DNA from 3 places in the Brevibacillus sp. DP1.3A genome. Region 3 is predicted to be linked to each of the others. Evidence: riboswitches for the same ligand, from Rfam matches in the RefSeq annotation. Region 3 holds a riboswitch; each other region holds the start of a gene.
What was found. A riboswitch is a leader RNA that binds a small molecule or an ion and turns the genes downstream of it on or off. The one in region 3 is predicted to bind cobalamin.
Positions count from the first base shown of each region.

Region 1: linked by a shared signal. The riboswitch ahead of cobO (cob(I)yrinic acid a,c-diamide adenosyltransferase) and the one ahead of nrdI (class Ib ribonucleoside-diphosphate reductase assembly flavoprotein NrdI) in region 3 are both predicted to bind cobalamin.
Region 2: linked by a shared signal. The riboswitch ahead of HP399_RS05710 (energy-coupling factor ABC transporter permease) and the one ahead of nrdI (class Ib ribonucleoside-diphosphate reductase assembly flavoprotein NrdI) in region 3 are both predicted to bind cobalamin.

Region 1 is NZ_CP085876.1:5,417,168-5,420,438, forward strand. It holds gene cobU (bifunctional adenosylcobinamide kinase/adenosylcobinamide-phosphate guanylyltransferase) at 1-77, opposite strand, end outside; gene cobD (threonine-phosphate decarboxylase CobD) at 74-1,189, opposite strand; gene cobO (cob(I)yrinic acid a,c-diamide adenosyltransferase) at 1,186-1,734, opposite strand; gene HP399_RS24795 (hypothetical protein) at 1,762-1,941, opposite strand; cobalamin riboswitch at 1,898-2,114, opposite strand; gene HP399_RS24800 (M15 family metallopeptidase) at 2,297-2,989, shown strand; gene HP399_RS24805 (LeuA family protein) at 3,096-3,271, opposite strand, start outside.
Region 2 is NZ_CP085876.1:1,265,441-1,268,711, reverse strand. It holds gene cbiQ (cobalt ECF transporter T component CbiQ) at 1-263, opposite strand, end outside; gene HP399_RS05715 (energy-coupling factor ABC transporter substrate-binding protein) at 260-544, opposite strand; gene HP399_RS05710 (energy-coupling factor ABC transporter permease) at 541-1,305, opposite strand; cobalamin riboswitch at 1,447-1,641, opposite strand; gene HP399_RS05705 (quinone-dependent dihydroorotate dehydrogenase) at 1,775-2,866, opposite strand; gene HP399_RS05700 (GerAB/ArcD/ProY family transporter) at 3,018-3,271, shown strand, end outside.
Region 3 is NZ_CP085876.1:3,189,803-3,193,073, forward strand. It holds gene HP399_RS14920 (alpha/beta hydrolase) at 1-692, opposite strand, end outside; cobalamin riboswitch at 863-1,063, shown strand; gene nrdI (class Ib ribonucleoside-diphosphate reductase assembly flavoprotein NrdI) at 1,224-1,583, shown strand; gene nrdE (class 1b ribonucleoside-diphosphate reductase subunit alpha) at 1,570-3,271, shown strand, end outside.

The DNA.
Region 1 (3,271 bases), 2.2 Mb from region 3:
CTCAACGTCATCGCAAGCTCTTCCGCGTAGCGGCTTTTTCCTGAACGGACACCGCCTGTTACCAGCACCAAGCTCATCGCTGTTCACTTCCTTCCGCATGGACCTCGCGAAGCGCTGCCAGAAGTCGTTCATTTTCCTCTCGTCCACGCACTGCGATTCTCACATCATGTGCCGTCAAACCGGGATACATCGCACAGTTGCGGATCAGAACGCCTTTTTTGCCGAGCCGTGCCTGCAATTGTTCAGCTGGCAATCCTGCTGGCGATCGCAGCAACAGAAAGTTTGCTTCCCCCGGCCATACCTGCCAGCCCAACTCACTACGGATACAATCAGTCAAATACGCACGTTCTGCTTTTATGAGCCTGCGCGTCTGTTTCTCGTATGCCTGCTCCTGCAAGCACAGTTCTCCAGCTAAAAGGGCTAGTGCATTCACGCTCCAGCTCACTTGCTTCTGGCGCATCTTCGCAATGACATCTGGATGCGCAATCGCATAACCCAGGCGCAATCCCGGGATCGCGTACATTTTCGTCATCGAACGCATCAAAATCACACGGGGAAAGCGCTCCAGCTGCGTCGCCAATGTATACTGCCGCTCTTCCTCCACAAAATCGAGAAAAGCCTCATCCACGATGAGCCACGTATTGGTCTCTTTCGTCCATTCCGCCATTTGGCGCAGCTCATCCGGTTGATACAGGATTCCGGTTGGATTGTTTGGCGACCCGACAAATACGAGATCAGACTGCGTAAAAAGAGTGTGCAGCTCTTCAGGATCGGGCTTGTACCCGTTCGCTTCCTTCCCGAAACAGCCAATGACGCGAGCACCATACTGCTCGGAAAGTTGCGCGTATTCCGAAAAGCAAGGATACACTACACCAACCGTTTGCGGCGAAAGACCGAGGATAGCCAATGCCATTGCCTCCGCTGCACCATTGGCAGGCAGCAACCATTCTTCCGGCACTTGCAGCCGTTTTGCCAATGCATGACGAAACACACGATGTCCAGGGTCTGGGTAATGCGCTACAGCAGCTAGCGAAGCCAGCAGCATCTCACGAACGCTTGCTGGCATCCCCAGCGGATTAATATTGGCACTGTAATCCAGAAACTGCCCTGGCTCTCGACCAAAGCGCTGCGCTGCGGTCAGCAAGTCTCCACCATGACCGTATGTTTCTATTACACCTGCGCTTGTCAAAACTCTACCCCCAGCACAGCTGGAATCCCTTCATCGTAGTAATGCTTGATTGGCTTCATCTCTGTCACCAAATCTGCGATGTCCAAAATCTCCTGCTTTGCTGCCCGTCCCGTAATCACGAGGTGGATATGACTTGGCCTGTTTTGAATCGCTTCCAAGACATCGGACAATGGCAACACATCGTCAATCGGGAAGCGGTCAATCGCCAATGCATTATTCAGCTCATCCAGAATGACGACATCGTACGCTCCGGAAGAGAGCTTTTCGCTCGCAAACGCCCAAGCTTCTTTCAAAGCCTGACGATGCTCCTCCGGTGTCTTCGTCCATGTGAAGCCAACACCCATTTGCACAATTTCTATGCCCAATTTATCGAAAATAATCTTTTCTCCGTATGTACGCTCCGGCGACTTGATGAATTGAACCATCAGCACCTTTTTTCCGCGCCCTGTCGCCCGCACAGCCAATCCGACTGCTGCCGTCGTTTTTCCTTTGCCGTCTCCCGTGTAAACGAGGGTCAAGCCCCGCTTCTTATCGTTTTTCTCCATCGTAACCACCTCAAAAAGTGATGTATTTTACTCCGTTGTTTCCTCCAAATACTTTCCGAAGCCAACAAAAAAAGCGCTCTGTTTCCCCAGTACGTAAGGAAAAACAAAGCGCGGATAGCCGAAAGCAACAATCCTCACCTCTTCCTTTGACCCGAAGGAAATCAGTGTAAACATAAAAACAGGCAGGTCTCCTGGCTCGAGGATCATCGCTCTTCTTCTCCTTCCCGCTCCCGGATGGGCAGTGGATGGCATGGTGCCTTGAAGAACAGCTACTCTCTTACAGTGGCGGGACCGCGTTGGCTTTTCACCAAACTTCCCTTTTAACCTTGCTCCTGCGAATCGGTTTCGCAAAAACAAGGACCTGTTTCTCTTCCATATGTAAATGTCATTCGTTTCGTTGACAAGCACTTGCTTTAATAATAGCAAAAGCTACCGAGGATTCAAGCAAAAGCTGCCGATTCCTCGCAGGTGTCTATTGGCAGAAAATTTAAGATAATCACCATTTACTTACCTGAAAATTTTCGTTACCCTATTGGCAAACAATCGAAAGTGGTGTGCAGTCATGCTATTTCCTCCGATTCCAAAAATACCAGACATGGTCCTGCCCAGCCCACTGCCGATCAAGGAATGCAGCGAACCGATGATCCCCCTCTCTTCCCTCTGTGAACAAATCACAGTCTATCCAGCCTACTACCACGAGGGCTATGCCGGAACACAGCCAGAAGCCTTTTTGCGAGAAGGGGCAGCACGCAAGCTCGCCATGGCAGCCGCGCAACTGCCTATTGGCTACAAGCTCGTCGTGTTGGACGGCTGGCGCTCGTTCGAGGTACAGGCATCCTTGTATGAACGTTTCCGTGAAGCCTTGCTTTCACAAGGCTGGCAGGAAGGACCCGCGCTCACCGAAGAATTGAGCAAATTCGTCGCTTATCCAACAACAGACCTCTCCAAGCCGTCCCCTCACCTATCCGGTGGCGCAGTCGATCTGACTATCGCAGGACCTGATGGCTGGCTGGAGATGGGGACAGCCTTCGATGACTTCAGTGAAAGGGCTGCAACTCGGCATTATGAAGAACTCGTACAGCCTACACAAAAGGACATCGAGATTCGAGACAATCGCCGACTGCTGTATCATTTGATGACGACTGTCGGATTCGTCAACTATCCGAAAGAATGGTGGCATTTCGAGTATGGGACGCGCACCTGGGGACAAAAAACGCAGCAAGAGCCGATCTATGGCGGGGTTTTGTCGATGTAACCACAAATACTCAAGTATTCAGCCGAAAAAGGCATGAGCCCGGTCGATACCGTACTCATGCCCAGATGGCCGCCCACTCTTCAAACTCAACAAATTCCTGTACCTCTTAGGTCACTGGTATTTCAGAAGATGCTGCTGAAACCAAAAGGCTTTTGTTGTATTCAGGCGACAATACAATATTTGTATAAGTTCCGCGCCCTGACACATAGTGATAGGAATGCTCGACGCCTGCTGGGATAAAAATAGCTGTTGGACTCTCAACAGTCTTCTCTTCTTCACCCA
Region 2 (3,271 bases), 1.9 Mb from region 3:
CTCGCCCCTTCTACCAATAGGGCAGGGAGCCCCGCCACGAAAAACGAGAGCGACACGATCATAAAGGCACAATAGATACGGACAGGAATACGGGCATACACCACTACCCATACCGTCATCCAAACAACGACGGCCATCTGCATCCATACATGTCCCACCAAGACGAGTAGTAACAATACACTCGCCAGCAATAACTTATGAGCTGGCGGCAGACGTTTTAGCCTGCTTTGATAAGAAAGTGAATCAAGCTGCAGACCGTTCATTTTTTCCGCTTATCCAACCGACCTTTGTACAAGCCTACAGCGTAGCCAACCACTCCCGCTCCCAACGCCGCCTGCACCGCAAACAATAGACTCTCCGTCTCTCCCCCTGGTGGTTCTATCAGCGGTTGAAACCACGGTTCGTAATTCGGAGCAATTTCCTTAATCGCTTCCTCCGCTACGCCGTCTGCGCCGCCAAATTCCGAATCCTGCACCAGCAACAGCGGGACAATCGCCAATACGATTACCCCCAAGAGTAAAAGCCAGTTCCATCCTTTTTTCACAGCGATTCCTCCCGTTTGAGCAAACGAAGCTGTGTAAGCTCTTTTGCGTTGTAAGATAACAACCAGTTCCAAACAAGGACAGTCAACAGACCTTCACTGATTGCGAGCGGTACTTGCGTGAATGCAAAAATTCCTGCAAATTTGGCAAACGAGGCCAACACTCCGCCAGATTCAGCTGGAAATGCGAGTGCCAGTTGAATCGAAGTCACCACATAGGTAGCGAGGTCAGCCAAAGCAGCCGCCGCAAAAACAGCCAGACGTTGGCTTCCGTTGACCTTCATGATCATCCGATAGATTCCGTATGCCACCAGTGGTCCTACTACAGCCATGGATACAGCATTTGCCCCTAGCGTAGTCAAACCTCCATGTGCCAAAAGCAAAGCTTGAAACAAGAGCACCATGCTCCCTAACACAGACATCGCAAAAGGCCCAAACATAATGGCGCCAAGCCCCGTTCCAGTCGGATGAGAGCTGCTGCCTGTAACCGAAGGTATTTTTAGTGCAGATAAAACAAACGCAAACGCTCCAGCAACGCCAATAAGGAGCTTCATTTCGGGATGTTCTTTTACAATCTTGTTAATCGAGCGAATTCCAAGCATAAAAAATGGCAAGAAGACAGCCCACCAAAATAAGGCCCAGGACAATGGCAAATACCCTTCCATGATGTGCATCGCATGTCCTGTCTCTGGTTCATTGAGCAAAAAATACAGGACAAAGCCCGCGATCATCAGACAAGTCGATACGAGACGATATCGATTCATGTTCATTCCTCCTTCACTGACTTTCGTTCTTTCCTACAAATAAAAAAATCCCATCCATCAATGGACGAGATGTGCACACAAAACAACAGACTGACTATACAGCCTCATTGCCTCGTATTCACCGCTCCTTTCCGCGAAGGTTCTGTGGTGTGGCTACTAGGTAGGTCTCCTGGCTTCCAGATCCATGCGCTCTTTGTCCTTCCCCATACGAAAATGAGTGGTTTCCTTCTCAAAGAGAGCTCCTTGGTTACAGTGGCGGGACCGCTCGGGACTTTCACCCGATTCCCTGTTACCCTTTATGCGTCACATAAAGGCACCTAACGCCGACAATATGCAATTGACAGACAATTCATGTTTGTCCCACATCATTATACCGGATCACTACATAAATCGGAAGAATATAAGCAAAAACGCATAAGCCAATGACCCACTACAAACGGAGCCATCGACCTATGCGTGCTTGTTCTATCTATTCTTTTGCGTCCACGCCAATTACTTCACTAATATGTTTAAAACCATCGCGCTGCATGAGCTTGAGCAGTTTTTTGTTGATTTGCTTGGCAATACCTGGGCCTTGATAAATCATCCCCGTATACACCTGAACGAGACTGGCTCCTGCTCGGATTTTCGCGTAGGCGTCTTCGCCGTTATAAATGCCTCCGACACCAATGATTGGTACCTTGTCTCCTACTTCTTGATAAATCTCCTTTACCCAAGCGGTGGAACGCTCCGTAAGAGGTCTTCCGCTCAAGCCACCAGCTTCCTCGGCAAATCGATGTCCGGAAACCGCCTCGCGTGACAGTGTCGTATTGGTAGCGATAATTCCGGATATGCCTTCTTCAACAGCAGCGTGAACAACATCGCGCATGTGCTCATCCGACATGTCTGGTGCTACTTTCAGCAATATCGGTTTTTTCTTGATGGCACGCGCTTCCATTTCAGTCGCCTTTTCCCTTACTGCACGCACCAAATGACGCAAGCTCTCTGTTTCCTGCAAGTCACGCAGATTCGGGGTATTCGGAGAGCTGATGTTAATGACGATATAGTGACCGTATGCATAGAGCATGTCCATACATTTGCTATAGTCGATGGCCGCCTCTTCATTCGGCGTTACTTTGTTTTTCCCAATGTTAATCCCAATCGGAACATCTGAGTATGCGTAACCGACCAAATGCTGGGAAGCTAAATACGCACCGTGATTGTTGAAGCCCATCCGGTTAATGACAGCTTGATGTTCCGGCAATCGGAACAAACGCGGCTTCGGATTGCCTGGCTGCCCCTGCGGCGTCAACGTCCCGATTTCCACAAACCCAAAACCAAGAGCACCCAACGCATGATAGACTTCTGCATTTTTATCAAAACCGGCTGCAAGTCCGACTGGATTCGGAAACGTCATTCCCCACAGCTTATTCTCCAACCGCTGGTCTTTTACCTGATAGATCATCTTCAGGATGCTTTTGCCTGGAGCAGAATCCTCCACTAGCCTTAAGGCACCAATTGTCTTTTCATGAATCTCTTCCGCATCTTGCTGGAATAGATATTTTCTTATGAGCTGATACATCGGCTGCACTCCTTACTCCGTTTCTACCTTTTTACCTCATAGTAGAATACCATACTTTTTCGGGAGGATGTAACCTTTATACCTGATACATATTTCCAAGCAAGCAGGCAAATCCTAACAACACCACCACGCACAGGGGGATAAGTCTTTCATGAAAGTGGACGGAAAAATCGGGATTGGTCAAGCCATTATGGTGATGATGCTGACGATCGGCATTACGAACCACGTAACCGTCATCCCCCTCGTACTTAGTAAAGCAGGCAGAGATGCTTGGTTGAGCGTGTTGCTTTCAGGTATCCCCTTTTCCTTCTGGGCGTATCTGCTGTTTGTAATTAATCGAAGTTTGGTTCAACAGTCTTTGTATGAGTGGATTTCACAACGATCAGGAAAAATCGTCAGCAATTT
Region 3 (3,271 bases):
CGTTCGATCATCGCCAGAGATTTTTCTTTGACCAAGAATCGCCCATCGTTTTCCAACTCTCCGATGGTGAGGAGCGCATAGACGTCGAGCTCATCTGTCAGCAGGCCAGGCAATTGACTCTCCTTCGCAAGCAGCACGCTCTCATTCCAGTGGATCGAGGGACTGCCAGCTATATACCGCTGAAAAGCGTGTGGTCTCGACAAAAGTACATGCAAGACAAACAAGCCACCTAGCGAATGTCCAAAAATCGCTTGCTGCGTCCGATCGATAGGGAAGTCGTTTTCGATACTAGGCTTGAGTTCCTCCTCCAAAAAGGTGAGGAACTGCTCCGCTCCCCCCATCTGAGGCCAGTCGGCTCCTTTTGGGTTGCCAGGAAGCTCTGAGGCGGGAACTTCATACGTGTAATCAAAGAAACGAGCAGGATGGTACGGACCGTCCGTTGGATACCCAATCCCGACGACGATAGCAGGATACACGCCAGTTCGTTCAGGGCCACGTGATTGTATCCGTATCGCTTCGGTCATAGTTGCAAAAACAGAGTTACCATCTAGCAAATATATGACGGGAAAGCCTGATTCCGGAGGGGGATCGGCAGGTATACTTACGAAAATGTGATAGTCACGCTCTTGATAAGTCATGATTTTACTGCAAGAACGAGGAATGACGACAGGTTGATAGTCGGTGCTTTTCATGAGGGCTACTCTCCAATCTTTCCATGGCTAACCAACACGCACAAAATCTATTATATGAACGAGAACCAGAGATTGGCAATAGCCGAAAAAGGAGAATAGTTAGTTTTCGAAAAGAGCGCATACTGAGCTTGACTCCTACGATATATTGAGGTAAAGTAAGTTTTACCAACTACATATTGATGCGGTAAGGTGTTTACCAACCCAGATTTGGTAGACTTAATAGGGAAGTCGGTGAGAATCCGACGCGGTCCCGCCACTGTAATGAGAGAGTTCCATTTGCGAAAGAATGCCACTGATCGTGACCGATCGGGAAGGTGAAAATGGAGCGATGATCCAGAGCCAGGAGACCTGCCTAACCGCTTGCACTGTTTAACCTACGGGAGATAGGGAAGTGTTCGAGCGCTCAATTCGCCTTGGCGAATTGCTAGATGGAAGTCATCACGCGCATTCGGCATGTAAACGTCGGATGCGCTTTTACTTTGGCTAAATAACATACATACAGAGTAAAAATAGCAGGATAGGATGAGGGACATGTTAATCGCTTATGATTCAAAAACAGGAAACGTCCGAAGATTCGTCAACAAAATTAATTTGCCACATGTGGAAATTAATCAAGAAATGGTGCTGGACGAGCCGTTCATTTTGATAACATACACGACGGGATTCGGACAAGTGCCGGAGAAGGTGGCGACGTTCCTGAAGCGAAATCATGTCAATCTGCGCGGAGTATCTGCCAGCGGCAACCGCAACTGGGGAACCAGCTTTGCCAAAAGCGCGGATACGATCGCGAGCCTATATGGCGTTCCGGTGATTTCTAAATTTGAACTGTCCGGTACCGGCCGTGACGTGGAACAATTTACGAGTGGGGTGGCAGCAATTGCGGCATATTGAATTGAACAACGAACTGATGCAGCGTGGCAACGACGGATTTTATCAACTGGAAAAGGATCGGGAAGCGGTTGCGGTCTTCATGGAAGAAGTGCAGTCCAACACGATGACTTTTGGCAGTGTCAAAGAACGCATGGACTATTTGATCGAGAATGACTTCTATGAAAACGTCTATGAAACATACACTGTTGAGCAGGTCGATGAAGTTTTCCGTTTGGCCTATGACGCTGATTTTCAATTTGCTTCGTACATGGCTATCTCCAAATTTTATAAAGATTACGCCTTGAAAACGAACGATAAATCGATGTACTTGGAGCAGTATCCAGACCGGGTGGCCGTAGTGGCACTGTCCCTTGGACAAGGTGACTTTGAGCTCGCCAAGCGTTTAACGGTCTCCATGATGGATCAACGCTTGCAGCCGGCGACACCAACCTTCCTGAACGCAGGCAAAAGCCGCCGTGGCGAAATGGTCTCCTGCTTCTTGCTCGAAATGGATGATTCACTGAACTCCATCAACTTTATTTTGGGAACTTGTATGCAGCTATCCAAAATTGGCGGCGGTGTAGCTGTGAACCTGTCCAAGCTTCGCGGACGAGGAGAGCCGATCAAAGGCGTCGAGGGGGCAGCAAAAGGTGTTATGCCCGTTCTCAAGCTGTTGGAGGATGCGTTTTCCTACGCGGATCAAATGGGGCAACGCAAAGGCTCAGGCGCAGCGTACTACAACATCTTCGGCTGGGATATCAACGAGTTTCTCGATTGCAAAAAGATCAATGCCGATGAAAAAGCACGCATCAAAACGTTGTCCATCGGCCTGATCGTACCAAACGTGTTCTACAAGCTGGCTGAGGAAAACAAGCCATTGAATGTGTTTGCTCCGTACTCCGTGTACAAAGAATACGGCGTGCATCTGGATGATATGGACCTCGATGATATGTACGAGGAGCTCTTGGCAAACGATCGCATCAAGAAAAAGACCGTCATGAGCGCACGCGAGATGTTGACCAAAATCGCGATGATTCAAATGGAATCGGGCTATCCGTACATCATGAACAAAACGAATGCGAACGACAACCATGCACTGAAAGATCTCGGTTCGGTGAAAATGTCCAACCTGTGCACGGAAATCTTCCAGTTGCAGGAAACTTCGACGATTACCAATTACGGCGAGATGGATATTATTCGTCGCGATATTAGCTGCAATCTGGCATCGCTCAATATCGTCAACGTGATGGAACGCAAAATGATCCGTGAATCCGTCCACGAAGGAATCGAAGCCATTACATCCGTGAGTGACATGACGCGTGTAGAAAACGCTCCAGGCGTTCAAAAGGCAAACCGTGAGCTGCACTCCGTAGGGCTTGGTGCGATGAACCTGAACGGTTATCTGGCAAAGAATAGAATCGCTTACGAAAGTGAAGAAGCCAAGGATTTCGCTCGTACGTTTTTCATGATGATGAACTTCTACTCCTTGGAAAAAAGCATGGAAATCGCCAAGGAAACAGGCAATACCTTCTTGGGCTTTGAACAATCGGAATATGCAAAAGGCACTTATTTTAACAAGTACTTGACGAACGATTACAGCCCGCGGACGGAAAAAGCAAAGCTTCTCTTTGAAGGAATGCACATTCCGACGCCAGAGGATTGGGCGGAACTACAACAAAAGGTGCAAAAGCATGGCGTTTACCATGCGT